DNA from 4 places in the Paenibacillus sp. 1A_MP2 genome. Region 3 is predicted to be linked to each of the others. Evidence: riboswitches for the same ligand, from Rfam matches in the RefSeq annotation. Region 3 holds a riboswitch; each other region holds the start of a gene.
What was found. A riboswitch is a leader RNA that binds a small molecule or an ion and turns the genes downstream of it on or off. The one in region 3 is predicted to bind thiamine pyrophosphate.

Region 1: linked by a shared signal. The riboswitch ahead of ACTWJ7_RS33375 (ABC transporter substrate-binding protein) and the one ahead of thiC (phosphomethylpyrimidine synthase ThiC) in region 3 are both predicted to bind thiamine pyrophosphate.
Region 2: linked by a shared signal. The riboswitch ahead of ACTWJ7_RS16240 (thiamine phosphate synthase) and the one ahead of thiC (phosphomethylpyrimidine synthase ThiC) in region 3 are both predicted to bind thiamine pyrophosphate.
Region 4: linked by a shared signal. The riboswitch ahead of tenA (thiaminase II) and the one ahead of thiC (phosphomethylpyrimidine synthase ThiC) in region 3 are both predicted to bind thiamine pyrophosphate.

What each region holds. Positions count from the first base shown of each region.
Region 1 is NZ_JBQQCS010000001.1:6,791,395-6,799,257, forward strand. It holds gene ACTWJ7_RS33355 (helix-turn-helix transcriptional regulator) at 1-947, shown strand, start outside; gene ACTWJ7_RS33360 (hypothetical protein) at 1,167-1,661, opposite strand; gene ACTWJ7_RS33365 (VOC family protein) at 1,880-2,266, shown strand; partial or broken gene ACTWJ7_RS33370 (NAD-dependent epimerase/dehydratase family protein) at 2,284-3,059, shown strand; TPP riboswitch at 3,115-3,227, shown strand; gene ACTWJ7_RS33375 (ABC transporter substrate-binding protein) at 3,452-4,492, shown strand; gene ACTWJ7_RS33380 (thiamine-binding protein) at 4,752-5,042, shown strand; gene ACTWJ7_RS33385 (ABC transporter permease) at 5,042-5,800, shown strand; gene ACTWJ7_RS33390 (ABC transporter ATP-binding protein) at 5,844-6,743, shown strand; gene ACTWJ7_RS33395 (TatD family hydrolase) at 6,838-7,644, shown strand; gene nfsA (oxygen-insensitive NADPH nitroreductase) at 7,714-7,863, opposite strand, start outside.
Region 2 is NZ_JBQQCS010000001.1:3,312,041-3,319,903, forward strand. It holds gene ACTWJ7_RS16230 (hypothetical protein) at 1-733, shown strand, start outside; gene ACTWJ7_RS16235 (ABC-F family ATP-binding cassette domain-containing protein) at 866-2,416, shown strand; TPP riboswitch at 2,541-2,650, shown strand; gene ACTWJ7_RS16240 (thiamine phosphate synthase) at 3,006-3,557, shown strand; gene thiO (glycine oxidase ThiO) at 3,562-4,791, shown strand; gene thiS (sulfur carrier protein ThiS) at 4,788-4,991, shown strand; gene ACTWJ7_RS16255 (thiazole synthase) at 4,995-5,762, shown strand; gene ACTWJ7_RS16260 (MoeB/ThiF family adenylyltransferase) at 5,759-6,808, shown strand; gene ACTWJ7_RS16265 (response regulator transcription factor) at 6,983-7,672, shown strand; gene ACTWJ7_RS16270 (C40 family peptidase) at 7,807-7,863, opposite strand, start outside.
Region 3 is NZ_JBQQCS010000001.1:6,499,526-6,507,388, reverse strand. It holds gene ACTWJ7_RS31965 (DUF2935 domain-containing protein) at 30-443, opposite strand; gene ACTWJ7_RS31960 (alpha/beta hydrolase) at 643-1,671, opposite strand; gene ACTWJ7_RS31955 (IclR family transcriptional regulator) at 2,030-2,773, shown strand; TPP riboswitch at 2,892-3,005, shown strand; gene thiC (phosphomethylpyrimidine synthase ThiC) at 3,461-5,155, shown strand; gene ACTWJ7_RS31945 (hypothetical protein) at 5,196-5,411, shown strand; gene ACTWJ7_RS31940 (aspartate/glutamate racemase family protein) at 5,820-6,512, opposite strand; gene ACTWJ7_RS31935 (hypothetical protein) at 6,714-6,881, opposite strand; gene ACTWJ7_RS31930 (zinc ribbon domain-containing protein) at 7,464-7,863, opposite strand, start outside.
Region 4 is NZ_JBQQCS010000001.1:4,188,824-4,196,686, reverse strand. It holds gene ACTWJ7_RS20535 (Lsa family ABC-F type ribosomal protection protein) at 1-160, shown strand, start outside; gene ACTWJ7_RS20530 (TetR/AcrR family transcriptional regulator) at 366-935, shown strand; gene ACTWJ7_RS20525 (hypothetical protein) at 1,233-1,475, opposite strand; gene ACTWJ7_RS20520 (NAD(P)/FAD-dependent oxidoreductase) at 1,717-2,847, shown strand; gene ACTWJ7_RS20515 (hypothetical protein) at 2,856-3,074, shown strand; TPP riboswitch at 3,121-3,219, shown strand; gene tenA (thiaminase II) at 3,341-4,012, shown strand; gene ACTWJ7_RS20505 (GNAT family N-acetyltransferase) at 4,055-4,588, shown strand; gene ACTWJ7_RS20500 (TetR/AcrR family transcriptional regulator) at 4,638-5,537, shown strand; gene ACTWJ7_RS20495 (DHA2 family efflux MFS transporter permease subunit) at 5,698-7,137, opposite strand; gene ACTWJ7_RS20490 (TetR/AcrR family transcriptional regulator) at 7,421-7,863, shown strand, end outside.

The sequences.
Region 1 (7,863 bases), 290 kb from region 3:
ACAAAGCACAACGACTTGTCCAGCTCATCATGCTGGTAAACGAACGCCAAACCTTTACCATTCAGGAGCTCGCAGATGAATGTGGTGTATCCCGCCGGACGATGATTCGCGATCTGATGGAGTTAAGCGAACTTGGTGTGCCGCTGTATTCGCAGCCTGGGCCTGGTGGAGGTTATCGTGTACTGCGCGACAAGGTTCTTCCGCCCATCCAGTTTACCCAACATGAAGCGACCGCATTATTCCTTGCAGGCCAATCATTAAAGAACTATCGCCATCTGCCGTTTGAAAATGAGGTAAATAGTGCACTGCACAAATTCTATCATTATTTGCCGAATGAGCTTAAACGGAAGATCGATCATATGCAGCAAAAGCTCGTCTTCTGGATTCCACCACATCAACTGGAGCTGCCCCATTTGAGAGGATTACTGGATGCCGCGCTGGAGCAGCGACCCGTACAGATTACATACGAGGCCGCACAGCGCAAGGAGAGGACGATTCATCCGATTGGAATTTATACTATGAACGGATTATGGTACTGTCAGGCTTATTGTGAATTGGCTCAGGGTGATCGCGTGTTCCGGGTAGACCGGGTTCAGGAACTCGATGTTCTCCCGCAACAGCATGTGGATCATAGTAAATTAATCAAGGTAGAGAATATCAGACCCTGGATCATGAGGATGGATGAGACAGATACGCTTGAGCTTAAAGTGACATTAACCCCTGAAGGTGTCAGGCGCTGTCAATCCGAATTATGGCTGTCTTCTTCGATTGATACCCACGAGGATGGTTCAGGGGTTATTCGGCGCTCTATCAGCTCTTCTTACATGTCGTGGGCTGTCCACTTCTTCTTGGGGCTTGGTGCTGAAGCCAACGTCTACGAACCTGCGGAATTAAGAAGCCTCATTCAGCAGAAACTCCAGCAATTGATTGAACTTTACAGGAAGTAATAATTGCACATCGTTGAAACAGTACAAACAACATGAATCCAACCAGTATAAAAAAACAGCCCCTTCATTGTGAACTGCACCTTCCACGCTTGGATGTTGTCTAACCATATAGAGTTCAAATCACTGCAGGGCTGTTTTACATTTAATTGAAGCTGGAGGTAATTACCCAGGAAATACTTATTTACGTGCTAAAAATCGGAGCTAACCTTACTTTCTACTTCATTTACCTACATTAGAAGGAACCACATTTCCTTTACCCTTGATGAATCTAAATACATATCGCACGAGTGGTCCCAGAATAATAAGTTGGTAAGGGAGCGCCAGACTAAAATTTCGAGCGATCGTATGAAGATACGTACTCCATATCGAAGCCCCGCTTAGCTGATTTTCAAGAGATGCCGAGATCATTCCGTATATGGACATCATCAGTACCATCCCAATAACCATGAAAAATGACATAGCGAGAATGCCCAAGATCTTGTTGGACTTGTCAAAGGGTAAAGAAAATGCAATTTTCCTCGCCACTGGTCCGACAATGAAGGACTCCACCAGGAATGCAATGATGAAGCACAATACGAATTGGAACAGTATTTCAAGCGGGGACATCTTGCCGAGTAACCCACTGTGCCATAGATTGAAGAACATCATGACCACGACCATCCCTGTACACATCATCAATCCGAAAATAATATGTTCTTTCTTTGTTGTTGGCAATTCTCTCATCCTCTCTGTTTACTTTGACAATTATAAAGATCCGGGATACACCCACATAAGTGAACATTCTGTGAACTCTACAACCATTGGAAAGCATCTCTTTAGAATCTTTATCATACAGGGAATGTATCTTTCCTATTTGACAACCCCGTAGTCCAGCCCTATGATATTCCTTAAAATGGCAGAATGATTCATCTACTACAAGGAGGATTTTGGATATGAGTTTTCAAAAGCGCATTGACCACGTCGGCATCGCCGTTCGTGATCTGGAGACCACACTCCGCTTCTATACGGAGATTGTTGGTCTTGAATTGAAAGACCGGGTAACCCATACCAACGGCGTCATTCAGCTCGCCTTTCTCGGCTTCAACGGAAGCAACGAGACCGAGATTGAGTTGATTCAGGGATACAGTGACAAGCTGCCTGCCGAAGGAACGGTGCACCATTTTGCCATCCATGTCGATGATCTTGAATCCGAATACAAGCGCATTAAGGCAACCGAGGCCGAATTTATTGATGGAGAGATCATTACACTGCCCAACGGTTACCGTTATTTCTTCATCTATGGACCGGAAAAGGAATGGATTGAGTTCTTCCAGCGCTAAGAATTGGAGCTGATTTGATGAACATTTTAATTACCGGAGCAGCCGGAAAAATTGGACGCGACTTATCTCAACATTTATCAGAGGCATTTCACCTGCGACTTACGGATCTGAATATCGACAGACTGCATACGTATTCTGGGACAGGCCATGAGATCATGGCACTGGATGTGACGGATGCCAAAGCTTGTCAGCAAGCTTGTGAAGGTATGGAAGTGGTTGTACATCTGGCGGGAGCCCCTCCCCGTATGCCGGCTTCTATGAATCCTTATTGGACATCAATATCAAAGGTACATTTAATGTATTCCGTGCGGCCAAGGATCAAGGCGTACGAAGAGTCATCCTGGCAAGCAGTGCACAGACGATCGAAGGGTATCCCATTGATGCCCAGATCTATCCGGACATGCCAACACGCCCACGGAATTTGTACGGGGTTAGTAAATGTTTTGGTGAATCGCTCGCCTCCTATTTTGCTTATACCGAGGGGTTACAAAGTGTTGCAATACGTATTGGGGCATATGATGATTTCCAACCGGATGGGCCGCCGCTGGAGGCTCGTGATATGAGCGCGTATATTAGTCCGGCTGACTTGTGTGATCTGGTGTTCAAATCGATTATAGCTACAGATCTGGAGCCCTTTACCATACTGCATGGGATCTCGAATAATCGGTTTAAACGCTTGAATCTGGAAACCACGCAGAAACAGGTGGGGTATGACCCGAAATCCGATGCTTTTGCACTCAGCCAGATTTCCTTATATGATTCGCCACGATTCGTCCCTCCATCCAGTTCCTGACTGGACATGCAACGGCCTCTGGCCTATAATTACACCTAGTAATGCCCGTAACTTCATAGTTTCCCAGGGGAGTCGGAATAGGCCGGCTGAGAGTGTATCCCACCAAGATACTGACCCTTAGACCTGATCTGGATCATGCCAGCGTAGGAATCGGAGTATATCGAATTGGCCCAGCCCAGCCTCTTTGCTGAGTGCCACATCTCTAACGCCTGCACGCGTCCCGGATTAACGGGGCGCTTTTTTAATGTTCTTTTTATAGCCAGAGAGCTAAAAAAAGTGACGTCATCCGGATCATAGCTGGTATAAATCTGTCGATTTATGCAAGAAGCTTGGATATGAAGCCAAGGAGCACCCGCGCCACTGGCCGGACAATATGAAGGAGAGAAATGAAGATGAGATGGCGTAAAATGATGGGATTGCTGCTCTTGTGTGTGCTGCTGGTAACTGTGGCCGCATGCGGCAGCAAAGAAGCTGCACCTTCAGGAGAGAACAGCGGAAGCAACACCGAAAACAGCAGTGAGGGTGACAATGCAGCCCTCAAGGATATTAAAGTGGTACTGGACTGGACACCAAATACGAATCATACCGGCCTGTATGCGGCCGTAGATCAAGGTTTTTATAAAACTGAAGGCTTAAATGTGGAGATTGTTCAGCCAGGTACCGGAGGCGCGGATACCATGGTTGCTTCGAACGAAGTGCCTTTTGGCGTAAGTTATCAGGAGAGTGTGACCCAGGCCCGCACACAGGGCGTACCGCTCGTGTCCATCGCTGCAGTTATTCAGCATAATACATCCGGATTTGCTGCTCCGGTAGATCGGAACATCAAGTCTCCCAAAGATTTCGAAGGCAAAACCTATGGTGGCTGGGGCTCCCCGGTAGAAGAAGCCGTAATGCAGTCCATTATGGAAGGCGAAGGTGCGGATGTATCCAAAGTGAAAAATATTAACATGGGCGATGCAGACTTTTTCACAGCTGTGAAACGCGATATCGATTTTGCCTGGATTTTCTACGCGTGGACGGGCATTGAAGCCGAACTTCGCGGCGAGCCGATCGACATGCTGTATGTGAAGGATTATTCCGAAGCCCTGGATTACTACACACCTGTGCTTGTGACGAATGAACAGACGATTCAGAATGATCCCGAGCTGGTTAAAGCGTTCTTGAAAGCGACTTCCGAAGGATATCAATACGCGATTGAACATCCCGAAGAAGCTGCCAACATTCTGATCAAGGCCGTACCGGATCTGGACAAGGATCTTGTACTCGCGAGCCAGAAATGGCTGAGTCCAAAATATCAGGATGACGCACCACGCTGGGGTGAGCAGAAGCAGGAAGTATGGCAGAACTACACGGATTGGATGTTTAGCAAAAAACTGCTCGATGAGCAGGTAGATGTGTCCAAAGCGTATACAAACGAGTTCTTACCCCAATAAAAATTGTTTAAGTTTAACTTTTTTTACACCAGAACGAAGAGTGCAGAACCCATCTGAAGAAGCGAAGCGGTCGCCTAAAAGCTTTCTTAAAGAAAGCTCCTTCGGAAGCATATGCTATCCCCGGATTTTCCCCATGGGGAAAATGGAATCAAAAAATCCGGGGATAACAGCGATCGGAAGAGGGTACTGCAATCGGAGTGGTAAAGTGTAAAGCTGGTTCAACTCATGCAATTTAACCCGAAAGGAAAAGTGATGTTTCATGGCAAGCACACTACTGAGCATTCAAGTCATTCCCAAAACGCCCAATGGCGAAAATTCCTATCCTTACGTTGATCGTGCCATTGAAGTTATTCAGCAGTCAGGCTTGAAATATCAGGTTAATCCACTCGATACCACGATGGAGGGAGAACTGGAGGAGCTGCTGGAGGTTGTCCGCAAAATGCATGAAGTTCTTGTGGAAGCCGGCAGCCCCAGCATCATCTCACAGATCAAGATCGCCCATAGCCCGAGCGGCTTCAGCATGGACACCCTGACGGAGAAATATCGCTAATGCATGCCTATTGGAAAAGCGTATGGCCGCCCTTCGTGGCGGTTATTCTCTTTATAGCGGTATGGCAGGGAGCTGTCTCCCTGTTTCATATCGAGAAATGGATGCTGCCTGCGCCTTCTGACATCGCCCATGAAGCGGCCTCTCAGGCCGAGCGACTTGGCATGCACGCATGGGCAACCATCCAACTGACATTGATCGGGTTTGCAGCAGGTACACTTACGGGATTACTGATTGCGATGGTGCTGCATCTGATTCCATTTTTGAAATCTGCACTCTATCCATTACTTATTCTTAGTCAAAATATACCGACCATCGCGCTCGCTCCGCTCTTGCTGATCTGGTTCGGATTTGGGCTGCTGCCCAAACTGATTACCATCATTCTGGTCTGCTTCTTCCCGGTGGCTGTAGCTGCCATGGACGGGTTGACCCGCACCGATGCGGCGATGATGAACTATATGCGCATGGCTGGCGCAAAACGCGGCTCAATTTTCTGGAAGCTTGAGCTTCCACATGCGCTGCCCTCGGTGTTCTCAGGGATCAAAATTGCCGCTACGTACAGCGTCATGGGTGCGATCATCGCGGAATGGATTGGAGCAGATAAGGGCATCGGGTATTATATGATGCTGCAAAAATCGGCCTATCGGACGGACCGTCTGTTCGTAGCAATCATGATTATTGTGGCACTGAGTCTGCTGCTCTTCCTGCTCATTGCACTACTGGAGAAGCTGCTCGTTCGCTGGCGACCGCAGAAGCGATAATTTTGAAATATGCCCTATATAAAGGTTAGGAAGTGATGACGAGATGACACCCGAACACAACGAGCGGGCAGCTGCTTCGCCGGATGCGCGTACAACAACTCCAACGGGTAGCAGAGGTCCTGAACATGAAGCCGTGACCTTAACTGCTAAACATTCATCGCCAGCGTTGGAAGTTCAGAATGTGCATGCCTCGTTCCGCGAGCGGCGTAGCACATTACCCGTTCTGGATAGCTTGTCCCTGAACGTGGAACAAGGAGAATTCGTAGCCATCGTCGGCCCCTCCGGCTGCGGCAAAAGCACCCTTTTCCACATCATCGGCGGTTTGCTGAAACCACAGGAGGGCCAAATTCTGATGAATGGTCAGGATGTTACCGGACAGCGCGGCAAGATCAGTTATATGCCGCAGCAGCCTGCCCTCTTCCCGTGGCGTACCATTGAAGACAATGTGCTGCTTGCTGGCGAGGTGTCTGCGGACACACCGCCACGATCCGAAGCGCTTGCCAATGCCCGGAAGTGGTTGGGCAGTGTCGGACTGGCCGGATTCGAACGAGCCTATCCGCATATGTTATCGGGCGGCATGCAGCAGCGGGTTGCATTTCTGCGCGCCCTGCTCAGTCCACAGGAGCTGATGCTGCTGGACGAACCATTCAGCGCGCTGGATGCACTGACCCGCAGCGACATGCAGCGCTGGCTGCTCGATATCTGGGAACAGAATCGCCGCTCGGTGCTGTTCATTACGCATAATATCGAGGAAGCCTTGCTGCTTGCTGATCGCATCTATGTTTTATCGAACCGGCCTGCAGCCGTACTGCACGAGGTCGATGTTCCCTTTGAACGTCCACGGCGCGAAGCGATCACGGAGGAACCTGCTTTTCTTGAGCGTAAGCGGCAAATTTCCCAGTGGATGAGAGAAGAACAACAGAAGACCCGCCTATCCAAATAGTGCGGGTTTTTAAGTTATTATTTTCCTGAAATGGGTGATCCAGAGAGACTACGCTGCGTAACATTGGTAAAAGACAAAAAGGAGGAGTTTATCCATGCACTCAACCGCTTTTGCACCCTTGATCGATGCACATCTTCACTTGGACAAATATACACCTGAAGAACAACGCGAGATGCTGCATTCCTTCTCATCCCACCAAGTTGAAGCCGTCATCGCCGTCTCCATGAATCTGGCATCTGCCCAAGCCAACCTGGAACTAGCTTCACAATACCCTCGTGCCGTATATCCAGCCTTTGGTTTCCACCCTGAACAGGCCCTGCCGTCCCTGGCAGAGCTGGATCTGTTCTTCCACTGGATCGAAAAGTATATCGGACAAGCTATAGCGATTGGGGAAGTTGGATTGCCTTATTACAACCGACAGGAAGCCGAACAATCCGGACAACTCTTTGATCAGAGCGGCTATATCGATCTGTTGGAGCGATTTATCCAGCTGGCGAAGCGGCACAGTAAACCGATTGTACTGCACGCTGTATACGAGGATGCCGATATCGCCTGTGACCTGCTGGAGCAATATCAGCATCGCCGCGCTCATTTTCACTGGTTCAAAGGTTCCAAGCGGACCGTCCAGCGAATGGCTGACAACGGACACTTCGTCTCATTCACACCCGATATCATCTATGAAGAGGAAATTCGCGAACTGGCCCGCCAGTATCCTTCGGAGCAAGTTATGGCAGAGACCGATGGACCTTGGCCTTTCGAGGGGCCTTTTCAGGGAAGAATGACACACCCTGCCATGACCAGACAAGTGATTCAGGCCTGGAGCGAAGTGACCGGTATGGGCACAGAGCGGGCTGCGCGCCTCTTTTATCAGAATACGAAACGCTTCTACGGTCTTCCTTAGACGCTATTCATAAGCACCAAAAAGAAGTCAGCTGGCATCCGCCGTACTGACTTCTTTGGAATTCACTTTTTAACGCTTCAGGAACCCTTTACCTTCGAGAAAAGGCTTCATCTGTAGACGTACCGGCTCTGTGAGACGTTTCGCCATCATTTCGGACCATGGTGTCGAACGTTCCCCTTGGGTGCGCTCCTTCATGTATGCAGCGGTCGTTTCATCATA
Region 2 (7,863 bases), 3.2 Mb from region 3:
AACCATGGCACTAAATATGGGGATTCAGGATGACCCTGCTGCTATACGAACCATGTTTAATTACATTCCTGCAATAGTCGTGCTGGATTATGATGGTTACTATATTTTGGCGAACGAAACAGAAATGACCGGTAACCTTGAGGATACCTTCCGACAGGTTTGGAGTCCCAAAAAGCCCTATACATATTCGGATTCAAATGGTAGCAGTATTAACTTCACACTCGATGGGTATGTGTATGCCTATGATGCAGGCATGGGCAAGTGGGTGGAGGGTTTCCAGAAAGAATTGGCCTCCAGCACGCAAATCCCTCTGCTTCAGAATTCCGAGACGTTTGAGCAGGTCAGACGAAGCCGGATCGTGACAAGTGTGCAGGAAGATTTGGCAGATGTTATTAACAGGCATAATGAGTTTGCAAGAAGGAATGGTGTTTCCTACACCTTTACGATGCCTTTGATTTCTCAGGAAGATTGGTACAACTCGATTAATGATACGGGACTTATGGCTTTTATCCAAGGAATACCTGTAGGTAACCAAAAGATTAACAATTATGCCATTGGTGGTGGCAGACTGGTGAAGAAAACAGCGATTGTTGGCGGAGTTGATCCGTTGAGTGGAATCAAATATTATTACCCTTCCACATGTAGCAATGGTTACAGAGCCGAAGAAGTATTTATAAGTGCCAAACAAGCGGCAGGGCAAGGTTATTTTGAGTATAACTGTTCCAAGAATTAAAGGCAGTTTGTTTGTAATATAAAAGCGAGGTTGCATGAGATGTTTACATTACTTTCAGAAAAGGCAACACCTGTGCTAAAATAGGGTTTCGGAACGATAGTAATGTCCAATAGATAGGAGCAACCTCATCTTATGAGTTTATTGTCAGTAGAGAACGTGAGTCACAATTTTGGAGACCGTACTTTATTTAAAAATGTATCTTTTCGTTTACTTGCCGGAGAGCGTGTAGGCCTTGTTGGAGCAAATGGTGTGGGCAAGTCCACACTAATGAACATCCTTACCGGGAAATTGTTAAAGGACGAAGGGAAGGTCGAATGGACCCCCAAAGTTCGTTATGGATATCTGGATCAGCATACCAAGCTCACGCCTGGAAAAACGATTCGTGACGTGTTAAAGGATGCGTTCCTTCCCTTGCTTGAGTTAGAGAAAGAAATGATGTCCATCACGGATCAGATGGCAGACGCCGATCCGGACAAGCTCGAATTGTTGCTGGAAGAAATGGGTGACATTCAGGAGCAATTGGAGCAAGGTGATTTTTATCTGATTGATGTGAAAGTGGAAGAGATGGCGAATGGACTTGGCTTGTCAGCCATCGGTCTGGATCGTGACGTGGCTGCGCTTAGTGGTGGTCAGCGTACAAAGGTATTGCTTGCCAAGCTTTTACTCGAGAAACCCACTGCTCTTCTTCTGGATGAGCCGACGAACTATCTCGATGTGGAACACATTGAATGGCTGACGCGCTACCTGAAGGATTACCCGTACGCGTTTATTCTGATCTCGCATGATACGGAGTTTATGAATGAGGTCGTTAACGTTATTTATCATTTGGAGTTTGCCAAGTTGACGCGTTATGCAGCCAACTATAACAAATTCCTTGAAATGGCTGACATGAATAAGGCCCAACATATTGATGCTTATGAGAAACAGCAGGAGTATATCAAGAAGCAGGAAGATTTCATTCAGCGGAACAAAGCCCGCGCTTCCACTTCCGGTCGTGCCAAGAGCCGTGAGAAGCAGCTCGGCAAGATTGAACGGATTGATCGTCCAGACGAAGCAGCCAAACCCACGTTTAATTTCAAGGATGCCCGTGCGAGCAGTAAAACGGTCTTTGAGGGTATTGATTTTGAGATTGGATATTCGTATGCATTACTGCCCAAAATGACGATGACGATTGAGCGTGGCGAGAAAATTGCCATTGTTGGATGTAACGGTGTAGGTAAATCAACACTGCTCAAGACCATTTTGGGGAAAATTCCACCCCTCAGTGGTAAGACTTTCTTGGGTGATTATCTGGAAACCGCTTATTTCGAACAGGAAGTACGTGCAGGTAATATTACCCCGATCGAAGATGTTTGGAATGAATTCTCTCATCTGACACAGAATGAAGTCCGGGGCCATCTTGCACGTTGTGGATTGAAAAATGAGCATATCACCCGTCCGCTTAACGCGCTTAGTGGTGGAGAGCAAGCGAAGGTTCGTTTGTGTAAGCTTCTGATGCGTGAAAGCAACTGGATTTTGTTCGATGAGCCTACGAACCATTTGGATGTGACGGCCAAAGCAGAGCTGAAACGTGCCCTGCAAGAATTCAAGGGTACCGTGCTGCTTGTATCCCATGAACCTGAATTTTATGAAGGCTGGGTAACCAAAACGTGGGATGTTGAGGCGTGGTCCGAGAAACAATAGTTACTTCATACCAGACGAGCTATTTCGATAACTAGATTGTCTTCAGCAATGGATAAAGAACGTAATAAATGGAAAATGTACGGTGACAAAAAAGATGTCTATGGTAACATAGGCTACAGCTTCATATGAACACTAGGGGGGCCGCACGATGCGGCTGAGATGGAAGAATGCGATTCCGGACCCTTTGCACCTGATCTGGATCATACCAGCGTAGGGAAGTGGCGCGTTTCAGCTAATGACAAAGGGCGTTATCGTTGACTTTGCGATATTGCCTGCAAGATGAATCATGCGGTTTCTAGGTATACTACGTTGCGACTATGGATGGTTTTTATAGTTGGTTATACGTTATGTATAGAGTAATTGCATGCGACAGTCATTCAGTTGATCATGAATTTTAAATTCGTGGCCACTCCTCTACGGGAGTGGCTTTTTTTGTTGTTTTATACCAGCTTAAAGCACGCAAGAGGAGGGCGAACAGGACGGCAATCTTCCATGAACATGTAGGAGCACAATCATTTGAACTGCATGTCATTTCGCTAGGTAAGGGAGACATGTACTCTTTTCTAGATACGGCTAAGAAAGTATGGCGATGGATCGATTATATCCACATTCGGGAAAAAAGCTGACCCTAGAGCAGCAGATGTATTGGGCGCAAAGTCTAAAAACACAAGGTGTTCCATCTAAACGAATCGTTATGAACGGCTTAGATCAGCTGGCTCAACATGCGTGGTTGGGTGGTGTGCATTGGGGTCAAGCAGCTATTGAAGGCTATGATCTGGCTGAGTTAAATCGACTGAACCGGCTTCGTGTAGGCGTGTCAGTTCATTCTCTGAAAGAAGCAAAAGTTGCAGAAGAACGTGGAGCCGATTATCTCTTTTACGGGCATGTATACGAATCCGATAGTAAACCGAATTGCGAACCTAGAGGTCTTATTGCGTTGGCTGAAGTATGCTCCAATGTTTCGATTCCAGTGATTGCGATTGGCGGGATTAGACCGGAGAATATCAGGGCTATTCGTACTGCGGGTGCCAAAGGTGCTGCGGTAATCTCAACCATTTGGATGAACAGCAAGCCGGAGCTGGCTGCCGCTTCATTGCGGCAGGCAATCAGGGATTCAGAGAACGCCGAACCAAGGAGATGAGAACATGAGAGAGGAAGCAAGAAGCCAGAGCAGGAATCGTTCGGGTTATCATCCAGGAACAGTATTCAGGAGTAAAGGTGGAACAGAGATTCGAGGCAAGCTTCATGCGGAAACGATTATTGTTGGTGGAGGAGTTATTGGTAGTGCCATTGCATGTGAACTCGCCACCCGCGGTCACGACGTTCTTCTGGTTGAGCGTGCAAGAATAGGCGGGGGAACTTCCTGTGCAGCTGCCGGGATGCTTGCTGCGGACAGTGAGGAATTCACTCATGCTGTGATGGCGAAGCTTGCGCGGCAGAGCAGAGCATTACTTCACGAGCAGAAGGAGCGAATCCATTCACTTAGCGGAGTGGAAATGGGTTTGCAACAGCATGGATTTATTACTCCTTTTCGTTCATACAGTGAGGTCAGCAGCTACAAGAATAAACGATCGTCTTCCTTTTCTACAGAACATATTTGGTGGGATCGAGTGGCTGTCCAACAAGAAGCATCATGGTTAAACAGGGATACGTATGGCGCATATTACAGACCTTCCGAGAGCGAGGTTCTTCCTGTCAATCTAACGCAGGCTTATGTCAGATCGGCTCAGGCACTGGGTGCCAGGGTGATGGAAGGTGTACAGAATGTCTGTTTGCATACGGACATGAATGGAGTGCAAGGTATTGAGACTTCAATTGGAACAATGACTTCGAGAAATGTCATTATCGCTACAGGGTTACAAGGCGAAGAATTGATGAGACAAGTGGGCCTTGATACACCTGTTTTGCCTGTGAAGGGTGAAATTGCAGCCGTGCAGTTCTCACCCCACCATGTCGGTTACAGACCTGACAAAACGGTGTATGCAGAGGATATATATATTGTTCCCAAAGCGAATGGAGAAGTGTGGATTGGTGCAACAAGTCTTCCTGGAAGAACCGACATAAAGGTCTCCGTTCAAGGGATTCAGAAGCTGCTTTCAGCCGCGACAAATTGGCTGCCTGGTATGAAGGAAGCGCATTTTATCCGAGCGTGGGCGGGAGTACGTCCTTCGACTCCGGATGGGTTGCCTTATGTGGGTGCTTGTGAAAGTGTTCCGGGTTTATTCGCTGCTTTTGGACACTATCGTAATGGCATACTGCTTAGTGCGATCACGGGCAGCTTAATGGCTGACTTAATTGATGGTAAAACCTCGGAAGAGCTGGGTATTCAGGACCTAAGTCCGGAACGGTTACACCGAAAGGAGATATTGCAGTGAATATCATTGTCAACGGACAAAGCATGCATATTGAGGATCGTTTAAATCGTGTGGACAAATTACTCCATTCGTTTAATCTGCAAGTGAAAACCGTGGTAGTTGAATTGAATCGGCAAATTTTAACACGTGAATATCATGAAACGACAACGTTAAGAGACGGAGATCGAATTGAAATTGTACATTTTGTGGGAGGCGGTTGAACCATGTTGAGGATTGGAAAGTATACGTTTGAGTCCAGGTTACTGCTGGGTACAGGCAAATTTTCGGATTTGGAAGTGCAGAGCCAAGCGGTTGAAGCCTCGGGAACGGAAGTATTAACGTTTGCAGTTCGGCGTTTGAATCTGGAAGATCGCAACAAACAGCATTTTCTGGATACACTGGATTTGAAAAAGTATACCCTGCTTCCTAATACAGCGGGTGCTTCAACGGCAGAGGAGGCGGTGCGAATCGCTGAATTAGCTCGGGCTTCAGGACTTTGTGATATGATAAAAGTGGAAGTCATCGGCGATGGAATCACATTGCTTCCTGACCCGATTGAAACCTATAAAGCTTGCGAGATCTTGCTTGAAAAGGGCTTTACGGTACTGCCTTATATCTCGGATGATGTTATTCTGGCCAAACGATTGCAACTACTCGGCGTACATGCCGTTATGCCTGGGGCTTCGCCCATAGGGGCGGGGAGAGGAATTATTAATCCCTATAATCTGGAGATTATTATTGAACAAGCCGTCGTTCCTGTCATTGTGGATGCAGGACTTCGTGCACCAAAAGACGCTGCTCATGCGATGGAGCTGGGAGCTGACGGTGTATTGTTGAATACGGCTGTCTCCGGATCTGGGGACCCGGTAAAGATGGCAAAAGCAATGCTAATGGGGGTTGAAGCAGGCAGACTGGCTTATGAGGCAGGCATGATTCCCGTCAAGCGCTATGCAGCGGCGAGTAGTCCGGCGGAAGGAATGGTTCATACATGACTAATCAGACACAATCCTCTGAGCAGGGAGACCGCTATTCCAGACAGGAACGGTACACACCTATCGGTAAGGAAGGTCAGCATCGATTGAGTAACAGCAGAGTATTGATTGTTGGAGCTGGTGCGCTTGGCACGGGGATTGCAGAAACACTGGTGCGTTCGGGAATTGGCCATATTACCATTGCAGATCGTGATTATGTGGAGTGGAGCAACCTGCAGCGACAACAGTTATATACAGAGCAAGACGCCACTGAGCGAATGCCTAAAGCGATGGCAGCGAAGAAGCGCCTATCGGAGATTAACTCTACTGTTGAAGTTGTAGGTAGAGTGATGGACGTTAGAGTGGATGAACTGGAAGAATTGGTTCAGAATGCAGACTTAATCATGGATGCAACAGATAATTTTGATACCCGGCTTTTAATAAATGACATGTCTCAGAAGTATCGCATTCCCTGGATTTATGGCGGATGTGTGGGCAGTTATGGAATCACCTACACATTTCTGCCTGGAGAAACCCCTTGTCTAAACTGTTTGTTGGGTGAGGTTCCGTTAGGTGGGGACACCTGTGATACGTCAGGCATTATCCCTCAGGCAGTGCAGATGGTTACGGCGAATCAGACTGCTGAAGCGATGAAGTTTCTTAGTGGTAATCTAGATGCGCTTAGACGCAAATTGCTATCATTCGATGTGTGGAGAAATGAATATATATCCATTAACGTTGACGGTGCCAGAAAAGAAGATTGTCCTTCCTGCGGAGTAAAGGCAAATTATCCGTACCTCTCAGCCTCAAACCTGGAGAAAACAGATGTATTATGTGGCAGGGATACAGTACAGATTCGTCCTTCCCGGCGAATGAAACTGGATTTGCAGCATACGGCTGATCGCCTCGGCAAGCTGGATGAGGGCAAAGTGGAGGCCAATCCATTTTTGGTTTCTTTCACAACTGGAGCGTACAGGATGGTTATTTTTCAGGATGGGCGCGTCCTTGTTCATGGAACAAAAGACACGGCAGAGGCGCGTACGCTGGTTCATCGGTACTTTGGTTAAAGATAAAAACAAATGAATTCTTCGAGTCCGTTCCTTCCGGGAATGGACTTTTTCATTTTACGGCATGATAAACATACAAGAATGCTGCGATGCACAGTGGTCACAAGTATGTGGAGACCAGCTGTAGTTGAAACTAACCAAGGTAGCAGCGTATAAGACAGGCCGGGTGAAAACATGAAAACATCCATATTACTGGTTGGCAGGGGTGATCTGGTTTCTTTTATTCAAGGCATATTGGGTGCTGAAGGGTACCAAGTCGAGCAAATGGAATGGACCAAACTGCACGATCTTTCTGAACTAACACTAACGAATCTCAATATGATCATATTAATAAATGAAGGCTGTCATGAAGATAACCTGAAGAGTGGACTGGAATCTTTGGTACACATGGGTGTCACCTCTCCATTACTTGTGATTACTCCCAAGATATCGCCTGAATTAATTGTGGAATTACTCGATTACGGGGCTAATGATGTGATGGAAGCACCTATTCATGGTAATGTGATGATGGCCAGAATACGAAATCTTTTACGTGTGTTCTCACATGCTGCACAGGAAGATGAAGAAATCATTGTTGTGCATGATCTCAAGGTCAATCTGCGTTCACGTCGTGTAAGTCGTGCAGGTGAATATCTGGTATTGACTCCGAAAGAATACGAATTGCTGGAGTTTCTGGCCCGTCATGTGAACGAGGCATGTGCCCGGAGCGTTATTTTAAGGGAAGTGTGGGGGTATGATTTTGCAATGGATACCAATGTGGTGGATGTGTATATCAAACATTTGCGGGTGAAGGTGGATAAGGGGAGGAGCGTCAAATTAATTCATACCGTTCGGGGGATCGGCTATATGCTTCATTCTCATTAAAAAGGGTCGTAGCGGCGAACTCCATTTCTGTTTTCCACATTACTCCTGTTTGAACAGAGAACTTTATCGGGTAAATATAAAAGGACCGGATCATCAGATCCGGCCCCACTCGCTCGTTTTTTCTGAAATGTGAACTACAGTACGCGGCGAGCTTTAATATATGTTTTTTTCCAGTTTCCCGAGTTTAAGTC
Region 3 (7,863 bases):
CACCGAATCTCGCATAGCTCCATGTTGTTTCAGCGTTTCGAGTACCCCCAGGAAATACTCGGATTCGCGAATGAAATGTAAAATAACCAATTTGGCAAGTGGGACAGACTGAACAACAGTGCTTTGCTCCAGGAGGACATATAGCTGTCTAATGAACTCTCGCGATTGTGCGCAGGCCGCAGCCACGAGCTGTTCAATACAGCGAATGATGTAGGGGCAGGAGGCTGGGTTCCCGGCAGTATTTGCTTCAACAGCTGATTCGCGACTCTTTCGCTGTTCTCAAAGATGGCTTCCCATTCTGCAAACCATTGGACATATGCGGGTTCAAGATCAGGAATCAATGCACTGATGACAATCGTATGTTCCTTTTCTTGCTCTTTCCAGAAACGAACTTCTTCAAGTACCCGCAGAGGCAGCAGATGTCCATATCCATACCAATTCATAAGTGGTAAACCTCCGTTCAAATGGATTCAAATCTAGATCCAGCAGTAAAAATAAAATTGGATCCCCCGGTTCGCTCAATTTTGTAATATACAAGCTAGAGCTGTCTTTAATTACGTCCCAAAAGTATATTCTCCAGTCATGTTGTCCTATGTACACAAAAAAAGAGCCCCGTATAGGAGCTCTTGAATTACCGGATCTTCACGATTCTCCGGCATTGGTATTTTCCACATCATCGCTGCTCGTCTTCGTTACATGACTCAGGAATGTGGAGACACGACGCAGGTATTCCTTCGGATGCTCCCGGAAGATCAGCTCATGATGCGCACCATCCACAATCCATTCATCGGAATACGGATTGGTCTGGTTGGCAGCGAGCAGCTCCGCAATCGGGTAAGGAGCTTTCTCATCCTCGGTACCATGGATGAAGAAAATAGGGAACGGATAATCTTCCTTTTTCACTTCCTGATACGGAATCTGCTGCAATCCGGTCCCGTTCAGAATGGGGAACAGCAGATTCATAATCTGCAGCGTAGGTTGACGCGGCAGATCAATCTGATTATGGATGTTATGGTACAGTGTATCCGGCTCAAGCAGGAACGTGCTGTCCAGAATCATCGCATCCACATCTTTGGTAATCAGCCCAGTCTGGAGGGCTGTACCTGCACCCATGGAGAAGCCCCATACAACAAGCTCCTGAGCTCCGCGCTGCTTCGCAAACTGGATTGCGCCAAGCAGCTGCTGGGATTCGGCTTTGCCGCCTGTAGCGACAGCTTTGTTCACCTGGGAAGCGAAACCGTAATCGAACATCACCACATTGAAGCCAAGTTGATGGGCATAATGGGCAAGGTCATACATTGGTACCCAGGTTTCTTCACGATTCGCACCATATCCATGGCTGAATATGATGGTTTTGTTTGCATTATCGTCAGCCGGAATATACCAACCCTGCATTGTTCGACTGCCGTCTGCTGCCGGAAACGTGATGTCTTGATACTTCATGTTCTTGGCCTGCATGGGATTGGAGAAGACAGGCGCTACCGTTGGATTGGATAATACCCAAGCAATATAACCGTGTAGTGCAATGAAACAAAAGAGCAGAAAAAATACAACGGAGAGCAACAGCGCCACGACAATATGTTTGAACCGGATCAGCCTCGGTGATAACGAAGAAGGCAGATCTGACACTTTCGTTTGCAGCGGGGCTTCGCTCTGGGATGTCGGATACATGATTGCCCCTCCTTTAAAAATCAAATGAAGATAACAACGAGACGAACAGAGCGGATAAACGATTTTTCTGACTACGTATGAAGCAAAATCTTAATTTAATATATCTTTATCGTATGTTCCAATATAGTCAAAGTCAATTGATTGGAGCCATTTGTTACGCAATTGTTATATAGTTCTGAAGATATATGGTTAACATTTCCTTAGGGTGCAAATTGCAGGGGATTTTGATTTATAAAAAGAAAATATTTACAATTATCTCTCTTCCAATTGGCGCTTTTTAGTTTACAGATGAGACCGTTTCTCATATAATTTATGTAACCAAGTTTCATGTGATGAAACATGAGGAGGGCAATATGCCATGGAAGACCGAAAGTTAACCGTCCGGGCTGTAGAGCGGGCGCTGGATATATTATTGTGTTTTACAACGCGCAGTGATCTGGGACTCACGGAAATTGCCACTCAGATCGGTCTGCACAAAAGTACAGTCCATCGTCTGATGGCTACTTTGGAGGAGAAAGGGTTCGTGATCCGGGATGCAGCCACCGAGAAGTATCGACTCGGCATACGCATCTGGGAGCTGTCTGCCCATATGTCTCGCAGCGATGATCCTGCCATTCTGCTCCTTCCTGCGATGGAGCGGCTGAGGGATCGACTGGGCGAAACCGTAAGCTTATATCTGCGTGATGGCAGTGAGCGGATTCGGATTCAAGCTGTGCAGAGTGATCAGGCGATTCGCCGGGTGGCTCCGGTGGGAGTCAGACTTCCGCTATCCGTTGGAGCGTCCAGCAAAGTGCTCATGGCTTTTGCCACCGAGGAAGACCGTGAAGATCTGATGAATGGACCGGAATGGCCGGTATTTATCGATCCCAAAGTATATTTGGCACAGATGAAAGACATTCTGGAATATGGCTACGCAACAAGTTATGAGGAACGTGAACCGGGAGCTGCGGCAGTATCTGTCCCCATCCTGGATCGGAAAGGCAACATCGCTGCTGCCTTGTCGGTATCCGGGCCTGTTAGTCGCCTTTCCCAGGAGACGTTGCATGAATACGCACCTGTGCTGAAGGAGGCTGCTACACAGATGGGACTCATGTTATCCTGATTTTATTTTCTGAATATAAAGGTTGTTTTTATGATTCGGTTGCGCTACTCTGTAATGGACGGCCTAACGGGGCCAGCATAATTGAATATGCATTTGCGGCTTAAATGCTGCAACTTGTTAACGTTACTGGGGGAGTCCGAATTGTCCGGACTGAGACGGAATCGCATGAGATTCCGGACCCTTTGCACCTGATCTGGATCATACCAGCGTAGGGAAGTAATCGGCGATACGACCACGAACACCACATGATGTGACCTATGGATGGGCTCCGCTATGGAGCCTTTATAAGGTGCGTTATTGGTGATGGACATAAGCCGGTTCCCTTGGGAACCGGCTTTTTTATATAGTAAACAGGCGGAAGAAGCTGCCAGAACTGCTTTTGGGCAAAGTACCGGGGAGCATCTGCCAAGCTTCTGGGATAGAGTTCATTTGCATTCACTGCCTACGTATTACTAAATGTGATGTCCCTGCTTTCTGTCGTATGGTCGCTCTTTCTTTATCTATGTTGTGGATGATTCGGGACAAGTGCGCAAGCATTTTAATCCAGACGATCACCAATGAGGAGGAGACAAGAGCGATGAGTAAAGGGAACAGAACGATGGGACAGGACGAGCAGGATCAGCAGTTGGCAAAGAAAAAGGGGCGACCGGACGGGTTCAGCCCTTCCCGGGCAGCCGCAAAGTTTACATTTATGGCTCTCGACCGGACATTGCTGTACCGGAGCGTGAAATTGCCCTTCATGACACGAATACTCCCCAAGGAGTGGAGCATAACGAACCGCTGCGTGTCTATGATACGAGCGGGCCGATGACCGATCCCGGATTTCATGCCGATATCCGCGCAGGTCTGCCAGCGCTGCGTACGCGATGGATTACGGAGCGTGAAGATGTTGAAGCTTACCGGGGACGGACGGTAAAGCCGGAAGATAACGGTCTGAAGCCAGGATGGAAGCGAGCTGGAGCCGAGGAGTATCCAGGGTTGCGTGGTCAACCCTTGCGAGGAATAGCTGGGCGCAGCGTGACCCAGATGCATTATGCACGACAGGGAATCATCACGCCGGAGATGGAGTTCGCAGCCATTCGTGAAGGCGTGGAGCCGGAGTTTGTTCGACAGGAGCTGGCGAGTGGCAGGGCGATCCTTCCGTCGAACATCAATCACCCGGAGAGTGAGCCGATGCTGATCGGGCGTCATTTTCATGTGAAGATTAATGCGAACATCGGAAACTCTGCCGTATCGTCCTCTATCGAGGAAGAGGTGGAGAAGATGACTTGGGCGGTACGCTGGGGGTCAGATACGGTGATGGATCTTTCCACAGGCAAGGACATTCATACGACTCGGGAATGGATCATCCGCAATTCTCCGGTACCGATCGGAACGGTGCCGCTCTATCAGGCGCTGGAGAAGGTCAATGGTGAAGCCGAAGCACTGACCTGGGAGTTGTATCGTGACACGCTCATTGAGCAGGCAGAGCAGGGCGTGGATTACTTTACGATCCATGCAGGCGTGCTGCTGCGTTATATCCCGATGACCGCCAAGCGCATGACAGGCATTGTGTCACGGGGCGGGTCCATCATGGCAGCATGGTGCCTTGCGCATCATCAGGAGAATTTTCTGTATACCCATTTTGAAGAAATCTGCGAGATTATGAAAAGGTATGACGTGGCGTTCTCTCTTGGAGACGGGCTGCGCCCAGGAAGCATCTACGATGCTAATGACGAAGCCCAGATGGCGGAACTGGCTACGCTTGGTGAACTGACACAAATCGCCTGGAAGCATGATGTGCAGGTGATGATCGAAGGTCCGGGACATGTGCCGATGCACAAGATCAAGGAGAATGTCGATCTGCAAATGGAGATTTGCAAGGAAGCGCCGTTCTATACTTTGGGACCGCTGACGACCGATATTGCACCGGGATATGACCATATTACCTCGGCGATTGGGGCAGCGATGATCGGTTGGTTCGGTACGTCGATGCTCTGTTATGTTACGCCAAAAGAACATCTGGGCCTGCCCAATAAGGATGACGTGCGGGAAGGGGTTATCGCCTACAAGATTGCTGCACATGCTGCCGATCTGGCGAAAGGTCATCCGCGTGCCCAGCGACGGGACGATGCGTTATCCAAAGCACGGTTCGAGTTCCGCTGGCGGGATCAGTTCAACCTGTCGCTGGACCCGGAACGTGCGCTATCCTACCATGATGAGACGCTGCCGGCCGAAGGGGCCAAGGAAGCCCATTTCTGCTCCATGTGCGGGCCGAAATTTTGCAGCATGCGGATTACGCAGGATATTCGTGCTTTTGCCGCGGACAAAGGATTGTCCGAGAATGAGGCTGTGGCTGCGGGCATGCAGGAAAAGGCAGAGGAATACCGGACACGCTCCTAAGCGTTGTTACAACGCAATCTGGGCAGCCTGATATAGTGAAATGCCGTTCCTCTCCGTGATCGTGGAGAAGAGCGGCTTTAACCCGGTATGTGGTGTTCGCAGGCCAATGGCTGCTCCTGCACAGCATTTGCGGTGGGTATTCCTCCATGGCTTCCTCCAAGTGCTGCATAGTTCAGACGAAGTGACCCGTCAGGCCGTCAACCTGTGGCGGGTCACTTCTTTTACGGTCGATGTATGTGAGGAGCGCAATAATTAACATTGCGAACACGATTACATCGTTGAAAGAGTAGCTCAGCCCCTAACGAACCGAGCACACGCTATTTGCCGTAATTTCCACAGGTCTGCGATTTAACGAATCATAGAGACGTTATTTCTTGAAATGCAAGTCCTGCTGTACTGGAAATCGCATGTCTTGACCCCATTAAGGTGGCTCAGGTTCGTTAAACTTAGCAGATCACGATAATTCTGATAATAAGACGCGCTGGGTTCGTTAGAGCTTTTGCTCCAATCTAGAGCAAGAGAACTTCTGGAACAAGTTCTTCAGATGAGATGTCGCATCACTGATTCATCTTAGGCGTGGCGTTACCGATATAAGCAGAGCTGGAAAATCAGTTTCAAATATCGACGCACCGCTCAAAAAACACTTACCGCTCACCGCTCAACATTAACGCCGAACTATGCTCAACTTCTTCTCCAAATAAGCCGCTAGCGAAGCCAACGGGCTATAGATCGCCAAACCTGTATCTGCTGTAACTCGCGCTGCTGCGGGAGCCATGGACAGTTGAGAGGCTACTACCTTGCTTCCCGGGGACTGCTCAGCAATCTGCTGCAATCCAGCACTCACCGCTGCAAGATAACCTTCCTTATCGCCTCGCATGATTAACTCGAATGTACCCGGTATCAATACCGATTCAGTCTCTACAGCATCAATCCCTTTTCGCTGTCCATTCTCATCATCCTGCTGCAAAGCCTGATTCACCCGTGCCATCGTTCCTTCAATCGTCGCAGGGTTGGTAAACGCCAATATGTATCTCCCCGGTACTCGCTTCAATTCCTGAAGTAATGGATCATCAATACCAACCACTGGGACAGGAACATGCTGTGCCTCTTGCTCAAGTACGGCTGCAAACAGGGTACAGGTGACGAGGATGGCATCTGCATGGCAGTGCGCGATCCATTGCAGCGTCTTTGATACTTTCTCACGCGTAACTGCCTCGGTGAAATCAGCATCATGTTTGAGGCGATCCAGACCCGGATCGACATAATGAACTAGTTCAACTTCATAAGGAGCGAGTGCTTCTTCAATCAGTGCAATGTTGGAATAGTGAGCGTGAAAACAGCCGATAGTCATCATCATATTTGCCCCCTGAAATGGATGTTGTCTCACTAAACTGCCGTAGATATTTAACCCATTATAGGGATGTGACCATAGACTGTACATATGTAAAATGCTGATGTAACAACAAATTAAAGCGAAAACGCGAATAACCGTTCATCCACAACTTCGCAGAGAACGGTGCAGCCAAGCAAGCAATTTTCATTTTGCTCATCATTTCATTTATCGCAAAGAAGGGGAGGCGTTCTTTTTAGCCATTTTTTGCTGCAAAATTTCATGAAAGGATAGACCTTGAGTGTTCTCATTCTCCTTTTTAGGAGCAACGGTCGCCGTGTTGCGCGGATATTGGTGGTGGTACGGGATCATTTGCTGAATAGGCATGCGGATCATCTTGGTTCCTCCTTTAATGCATTTTCGAATATGCATATGTGATTATTAAATAGCTTATGTATTCCAACAGGTTATCGTCTCTGTTACGCAAATAGGTATATGTGACTTGTTAGACGAAACAGGCAAATTAAGGTGTAATTCCAATTGGGTTGTAGTGATTTTACCCCGTATTGAGGAGATGTAAACGTTTTTAAAGAAATTCAGGAGGAAAGGACCGAATATGTGAGGTTTCGTATGGGAGGATAGAAGCGATTGTTAAGTGAATAGACCCAGTTTTGGGATTGCCAATTGTGTCGAAATTAAGACATATAGTCTGGTTGTATAGGTACGACATAAGCTAGCTAACTTGGTACCATGGTCGGTTGTCGGGTGCATATTAGGGCAATTTTCGACGGATAGACAAAAGGGAAAATTCAAAAAGCCGCCAGGAAAACCTGGCAGCCTAACAGCATTTTGCATAAATCCATGAGCGGAATTTCATTGCTGAGATACAGATACAGATATAAACAGTCCAATTCGGATTAAGAAATGATCATGATCACTTTTCTTCTTATTTTTCGCGGCGAACAGCAATATACAGGTCTACTTGTACGTTCTCAGGATCGAGACTTCGCTCATCATACAATTCGAAATCTCCGGTAAACGTGCGTTCCCCTGTTTCTTCCAGGCCCACACCGCACCCCAGGCTTCACCCACGACTTCGGCCATCGGGCCCTTTCTGGAGGTGAACACCGCATATGTTGCAGGCGGCAGCTCAACGGTATCCACTCCCTCAGGCAACGATTCATCCGGGCCCACTTCATGTCCCACCAGTATGGTGTATTCTCCATGTATGCCATCCGTATAGTCAGCGTAACAGCCATAGCGTGCCGCTTCAGGGGCGGGTTGATGATCTGAAGCGAAGTAGCTGTTCCAAAGTCCCTGAATGCAGCCTTTGCCACTCATCTCAATGGCGTTGGTTGTTCTGGCGGACACACCCGCA
Region 4 (7,863 bases), 2.3 Mb from region 3:
AGCTCATTTGCACGTTTGGGATGAACCTCTCAATTTTGTGGATGTCATCTCACGTATGCAAATTGAAGAGTTGCTGTTGGAGTATTCCCCGACCCTTCTGTTTGTAGAGCATGACAGTGAATTTTGCGCAAATATTGCAACGAGAATTATCGAGCTATAAGCAACGGGGAATGTTATAGATACTAAAAGCCGCCGAAAGGCGGCTTTTAAGTTTTCCATTTACATCAGCCATATTTGAGGATGTTTGTCACGTTCAGATATTGGTATGGCGAGGAACTATGCTATAATTTTATAGTCATATCCCACTCAAATGATGGATTATTGAATCAATATATAGAATAAACTCCCCAAGAGGTGTAAACCCGTTGAAAAAAGAACTGACATCGATGAAGCAAACGAGACTTAACTCCATTCTGGACGAAGCAACCAAACTGCTAATTGAAAAGCCCAATGCATCCATGAATGACATCGCAGAGTCTGCAAAAATCGGCATTGCGACCCTGCATCGTTATGTGGAGAGTCGCGAACAATTAATGGTTTATCTGGGCTTGCGTGCGATTGAGGTTGTAAGTGAGGCCATGCAAAACATTCATCTGGATGAGGAAAACTGTGAAACGTATATTCCGGAACTGATTGAAGTGCTCATTCCGTTAGGAGATAAAATATTTTTCCTTACCCATGATGCAGCTATTCACTACAACCCTGAGATCGAAGGAGCAGATTCGAAGCTAAGAGAGCCGATACTGCATGCGGTCAGCTTGTTGCAGCAAAAGAATTATTTTCGTCCGGATGTCAATAAAAACTGGATTGTAGATGTGCTGTATTCTATCTTGTTTCTGACTTGGCAGCAGGTAGTAAGTGGTGATATTGCTCGTAAATCGGCAGCTTCTCTGGTTGTGGATACGTTCTATCATGGCTTCAAGGCCAGATCGTAGCCGCTAAATATATGGAATGATGTATTGTTATATTTGAAGCACGTCTGGTAGTCAACCGTGTCAATGGATACGGAGTGGCTCTGGGCGTGTTTTTTTGCGTGGATAGCTAACGAAAATGCTCTAAAGCATTAAATGGATCTTAGGGATACATATTCAAAAATTAACAGTGTTCATAATTTAAGATTTTAAACTTACAAAAAAATGATATAAATTTCTAGTAGATTCAAATCATTACCAAATTAAGACAGTGAATTTGCGACAAGGAGGTTGATAATCTGCACTGAACCCAATACCGTTTCAAGCCGCTTTTGCACGCATTCCATCATATCCAACAGGAGGGATTCCATGCTTTACACCATTATTGTGCCAGTCAACCAGGACTATAACATTCTGAATCTGTTCACCGATTCGCTGCTTCGGACCGTAATCCCGTGAATGGTCGCTCCAATGGATCAATTCATCTACGGTCAGCTGGTTTTGGCCTGTAATCATAAGTGGCATATCGGTATCCAGCGAATTCCCCATACTACGTTTCGGCATCGTTGTGTTATTCCTCATTTCGTTAAAGGTCGTGTGCGTAAATGGCGCGGATACTGCGTTAAAAGAAACTTGATTTGAATTATATTACATAAATAACAGTAATTTAAATAATGTTTTCAATCCGATGAGCTTTTACCGAAAACCTTTTAGGAATATGTATCACCATGCCGATGCCTTGCCATTATCATGTCGAACAGTATAGGCTATAATGGATACATTGATTTAGGAAAGGAATGCAATCATGAAGAAAGTCATCGTCATAGGATCAGGAATTCTTGGGGCATCAACAGCCTATCAATTAGCAAAATGGGGTGCAGAGGTCCTTATTATAGATCGGAAAGATCGAGGGCAGGCTACGGATGCCGCTGCCGGGATTATCTGTCCCTGGTTATCCCAACGCCGCAATCAGGATTGGTATCAGCTTGCCAAGGCAGGTGCACGTTTCTATCCCGGGTTGATTGAAGAACTTAAGAGTGAAGGGGAAACGGAAACGGGTTACGCTCAAGTGGGTGCGCTTAGTATTCATACCGATGTGGAGAAACTCAACAAGATGCAGGAACGGGCACATCTTCGTAAAGAAGATGCACCGGAGATTGGTGATATTACCCTGTTGGATGCAAAAGAAACCCATCAGCGTTTTCCTCTACTAGAGGAAACTTTTCAATCCGTATACATCAGCGGTGCTGCGCGTATCGATGGCCGTGCGCTGCGCGATGCCTTGATCCGATCGGCACAGCGAAATGGAGCGGTCCTGATTGATGGGGACGCGACACTTCAACATGAGTCGAATCGGGTAACTGGAGTAGTTGTTGACGGGAAAGTCATATCGGCTGACGAGGTTATTGTGTGTGCCGGCGCTTGGGCCAATGAACTATTCAAGCCCTTGGGCATTGATTTTAAGGTTCATTATCAGAAGGCGCAAATTATGCATTTGCAGGTTCACGATCGAGAAGATACTGAGAAATGGCCTGTGGTCATGCCTCCTTCGGATCAATATTTGTTAGCCTTTGATCAACAGAAGATTGTGATTGGGGCGACTCACGAAAATGATATTGAAGGCTATGATACAAGAGTAACCGCAGGCGGAATGCAGGAAATATTGAATAAAGGATTGGAACTGGCTCCTGGTTTAGCTGATAGCACGTTTCAGGAAGTGAGAGTAGGCTTCCGTCCGTTCACACCGGGTTTTCTTCCGGTAATGGGTGCTGTTCCTGGTTGGGATGGCTTGATCACAGCCAACGGGCTTGGAGCATCAGGTCTGACGATGGGGCCCTTTATAGGAAGTCAACTGGCCAAATTGGCTCTGGGTATGGATTTGGATATCGATATTCAGCCATATAATATAGGAAAAGCAATGGAAGACCAGAAATGAGGTGAACCATGACATATTCACAGCGTTTAACTCACGGCAGCTCTTCAGATATCATATATCTGGAGCACCAGATTGGCGTTGCAGAGGATGAATTGGCAAAAGCCAAGGAAGAGCAACAGGCATACGAAAGGGATTTGAACCAGTTAAGTGAAGTGCAGAATAGGATTGAAACCATTCGCACCCGTCTGAAGAGCTTGCAAGAGGAATTAGGCAAACTCGAAGATTAATAGGAATAGTTTGACATTTGGAGATACACATGTTGTAATAAGCCTGAGCAATTTGCAGGGGGACTGTTCGCAGTTGAGAAGGTTAAAACCTGACCCTTTGAACCTGTTAGTTAATACTGACGTAGGGAGCAAATGACATGTACTCATGTTATTTTTTGCCCTTGCCGAAATTAGGACAAGGGCTTTTTGGTGTGTATATTTCATAACAGGAAGCAATAGCGGGATTGCAGATGGGACAATATGATTTGGACAAAGGAGAACTGATCATGTCATTTTCAAGAACGTTAAAAGACAAGTCCATAACCGTATGGGAAGATGGATACAATCATCCTTTTTTACACGAGATGGGGAAAGGCACACTGGATCAGGAAGCGTTTAAGTTTTATCTACTCCAGGACTATACATATCTGATTGAATATGCGAAGATTTTTGCGATGGGTGCAGTGAAGGCTGCGGATGAAAAACTGATGACGAATTTTACGGTTATTCAACACGCTATTCTGTACGAAGAAATGGATTTGCATCGGAATTACATGAATGAATTTGGGATAACGCTGGATGAACATCATACTGTCAAACCATCTCTTTTCAACAAGGCATATACGTCAAATATGATGAGTGTTGCTCAAACAGGCGGGGTTGCCGAAATCATCGCCGTCATTTTCCCTTGTGCGTGGACGTATTACGACTATGCCACAAGATTAAAAGAACAATATCGGGATTCATTAGAGGGTAATTTCTATCAGACTTGGATCGAAAATTATGCAAGTGATGAATTCCGCGACTCATTCGAATGGTTCTATGATACACTGGATGCATTATGTGAACATAAAACCGAGCAGGAACTGGAAGCCATTGAGGACATATTCAGAAGAAGCGTTGAATTTGAATATCTGTTCTGGGATATGGCGTATAAACGGAAACTCTCGTACTTCTAATGATGAAATAGACTACAACCAGAGACAAGGATGAACATACAGATGAACAATCGTGGAGAACGCATCTATTTACGATTTTTGAACATGGAGGACGCGGCATCAGTGCTGGATGTACAGCTCCGCAATCGGGCTGTTTTTGAAGAGATTTCGGCAAGTGAACGATCGGAGACATTCTATACGCTGGAGGGTCAGGTCACCCTGCTTGAAGGTTGGAACAAGGCCAGGGAAGAAGGGAAGCGTTATTCTTTCGGAATCTTCCTGAACACGGCAAATGAGCTCATTGGGGAGATCTCTCTGTTCGAGCTTGAACTGGATTCCGCCCAAAAATGGATCGTAGGTTATGTGCTCGACCAGGCGCACAATGGCAAGGGCTACATGAGTGAAGCCCTTGGATTAGCACTGAATTTTGCCGTGAATGATGCGGGAATAAAACGCGTGGAGGCAGGTGCGCTGCCCAACAATGCCGGATCGATCCGAGTGCTGCTTAAGGCGGGCTTCCAGGAGATGGATCGCCAGAATATTAAAATCAGGGGGATATGGAAGGAGCATCTGATGTTTGCAGTGGATTTACGCTAGATGATCAAGATATCGTGACGTGAACCACCGAAATCATCCAGGGGAACTTATGAATAAACGGAAACAAATGTTATTGGACTCTGCTCTTGTGCTCTTTGAGAAACATGGAGTGACCAGCACCTCCATACAAATGATCCTAGATGAGTCGGGTGTGTCCAAAGGAACATTTTATAAATTCTTTAGTTCGAAAGATGATTGTATTCTTGCTATTCTGGAGCAACGTGTACAGGAAGACATGATGATTCGCAAAAATTTGGAGAGTCAAAGCTATGCTTCCGATTTTGATTTACTGGTGGATCAGATTATGATGCCGATGATTTTGCCTGAAAAACAGCGTGTTGTGGAGCTATTCTGGACAGGCTTTTATTCTGGGAAATGTGATGTGGCAAATCTGACTCGCATGCAGTTAAATTGGTTATCGGAAAGACTGGTACAGGTATTTGGCGAAGAATTAAAACCCTTTGCTTTTGAAGGAGCTATTTTTTGTTTTGGCATGGTACATCAAATCTCAAATACGTGGAGAAATTTCCATCTCGACCAACCGGATTGGAGTCATCTTGTGCCAAAAGTGCTGAATTATATTGAAATTTTACTGCGTTCCATGCTGGAAAGACAGGAGCATATTATCGATTTTCCTAGTCTTTCGATGATTGCTCCTGATTCCAAAGACATTGCGCTGGATAAAAACAGCCTGATTGCAGGTCTTCAGAAATTCAGTTATGCCATTCTCCAATCGGAAGTGTCTATTAAAGCGAAAGAACTGACAAAAGGGCTGCTTTGCTTAGTCGAACAGAAAGAGATCAATATTTCCATGTTGGAAGTAACTCTACAGGCATTTCAGACGGAATTTGAATCGGGTTCTCTTCAAGGCGAGGCAGGCAGGATTGTCAAGAATTGCAGATCATATCTCGAACAAATCAGGAGTGTCCCGATGGGGAGCACGAAATGAAACGATAACGAAGTTGAGCTTACTTATGTGAGAAGACTATTATTCATAATTCAATACACAAAAAGCGGCAGATTGGACGTAAAGCATAGGGTCCGGACTGCCGCTTTTTTGTATAAGATACCAAGCACTATACAAGATGCAATTCATGTAAATGCTATTTTTAATTTGTATTCATGGAGACTTTTTGTCTTACAGGCTGTTTGGAATCGTCCTCTGTTGCCTGTTTGGTACGTTTAATGAAGAAGGAAAGTAACAATCCGAGAACAGCAATGCCGATAATGACAACGTAAGCATCATTAATTCCCTGAATCATGGACTCCATTCCCAACTGCTGCTTCGTTAATCCGTTGGCTGCACCCGTTGCAACCATATCTTGCGCATGTGTCATTGTACGACTGGTCATTACACTCACGAGTAATGAAGTACCAACTGCGCCAGCCACTTGTCTAACGGTATTGGATATCGCTGTACCGTGTGGTCCAAGTCGTGGTGGCAGCTGATTCAAACCTGCCGTTTGAATTGGCATCATGAGCAAGGCCATACCAATTCGGCGACCTGTTGACATTAATACCAGGTAGGTGTAGCTGGTAGAATCGGTCAAATCAATGAACCCGATAGTGGTTACGATTGTGATAACCATCCCGATAATCGCCAGCCATTTTGCGCCAAAACGGTCAAACAATCTACCCGTAATCGGCATCAGGAAGCCCATGACAAGCGCTCCTGGAAGCAGCAATAATCCGGACTCCAATGCAGTGTAACCCCGTGCATTTTGGAGGTATAACGGAAGCAGCATCATATCAGCATACATGATCATCGTGATCGCGATATTAATGATCGTGGTCAGAGAGAACATATTATACTTGAAGGCCCGCAGATCGAGCAGGGGATTTGCAGATGCAAGTTGTCTCCATGTGAATAGTCCAAGAGAAACAACTCCTGCTGCAAGGCATATGATGACTTCTGCACTTGACCATCCCAGACTTCCCGCCCGGCTGAAGCCATACAGTAATGCACCAAATCCAATCGTGGACAGCAATACACTGAGTGTGTCGAATTTGGTATTGACTCGTTCCGATACATTCTTGAGGTATACAAACGCAAAACCAATAACGATAACGGTTAGTGGAATCATTCCGTAAAACATCGTTTGCCATGTGTAATTTTCAAGAATATAACCAGCAAGGGTCGGCCCAATCGCCGGAGCGAAAATGATGGCAAAACCGACCATGCCCATTGCGGCGCCTCTTTTCTCAGGAGTGAACAAGGTTAGAATGACATGCATTAACAATGGCATGATAATACCAGCACCGGCTGCTTGAACCATACGGCCTGTCAACAGTGTACCGAAATTGCTCGCAAGGGCAGATATAATCGTACCGATGAGGAAAATAAACATCGAAGCTTGAAATAATTGCCGTGTCGAGAAGCGTTGCATGAAATAGGCCGTGATGGGAATAAGTACACCATTCACCAGCATGTAACCTGTTGTAAACCATTGGGCTGTTGCTGCTGAGATATTAAAATCACCCATCAGCTCCGGAGTTGCCACACTCATTACGGTTTGGTTCAATGTGGCAAGAAATGCACCCAAAATCATAACAAACAGTATGGGGCCCTTTTTTACGTCATCTCTTTCTTTTAATCTAGCCTGGCTCAATCCATTCCATCCTTTCAATCCACACGTGACTAAATTTACAACGTGTTGTATAGTTTACATTGTATCTATTGAATTATATACATATTCCCGAAGAATACAATTTACGATTTTGGGTATTTTCGTTGCTTATTTTACGGAAAAATAAAATATGTAGTCTAATTCGTAAATAAACGACTGATCATTTAAAATTGTAATTTTTAAAATTTGAGGAGGGGATTTTGCGATGAAAAACGAAAAGAAGTCTGCTACAGACCCTCGTATACTTCGTACGAGGCAGTTGATTCGTGATGCTTTTGTAGATCTTTTGCAGGAAATGGACATCGAAAAATTGTCGGTCAATCGGATTGCAGAACGAGCGACGATCAACCGTGTGACCTTCTATCTGCATTATCGGGACATCACAGACATGATGGAGAAAATGGCGGACGAGATGATCGAGCACATTGAACGGATCGTGGACGAGTATGCTCCTCCGTTAGAGGATGCTGCCAAAGACGATGGTTGGCCTGTACTTGTTAAATTGCTTGAACACTTTGCTGACCATTCCAAATTCTATCGTGTTGTTCTTGCCTCCAGACGCACACCCATTTTTACGGAAAGGCTTTTGAAATTGTTAACGAGACTCGTATCGGCCAAGATTGAAAGTTTGGAGATAGGAAGCTCTCT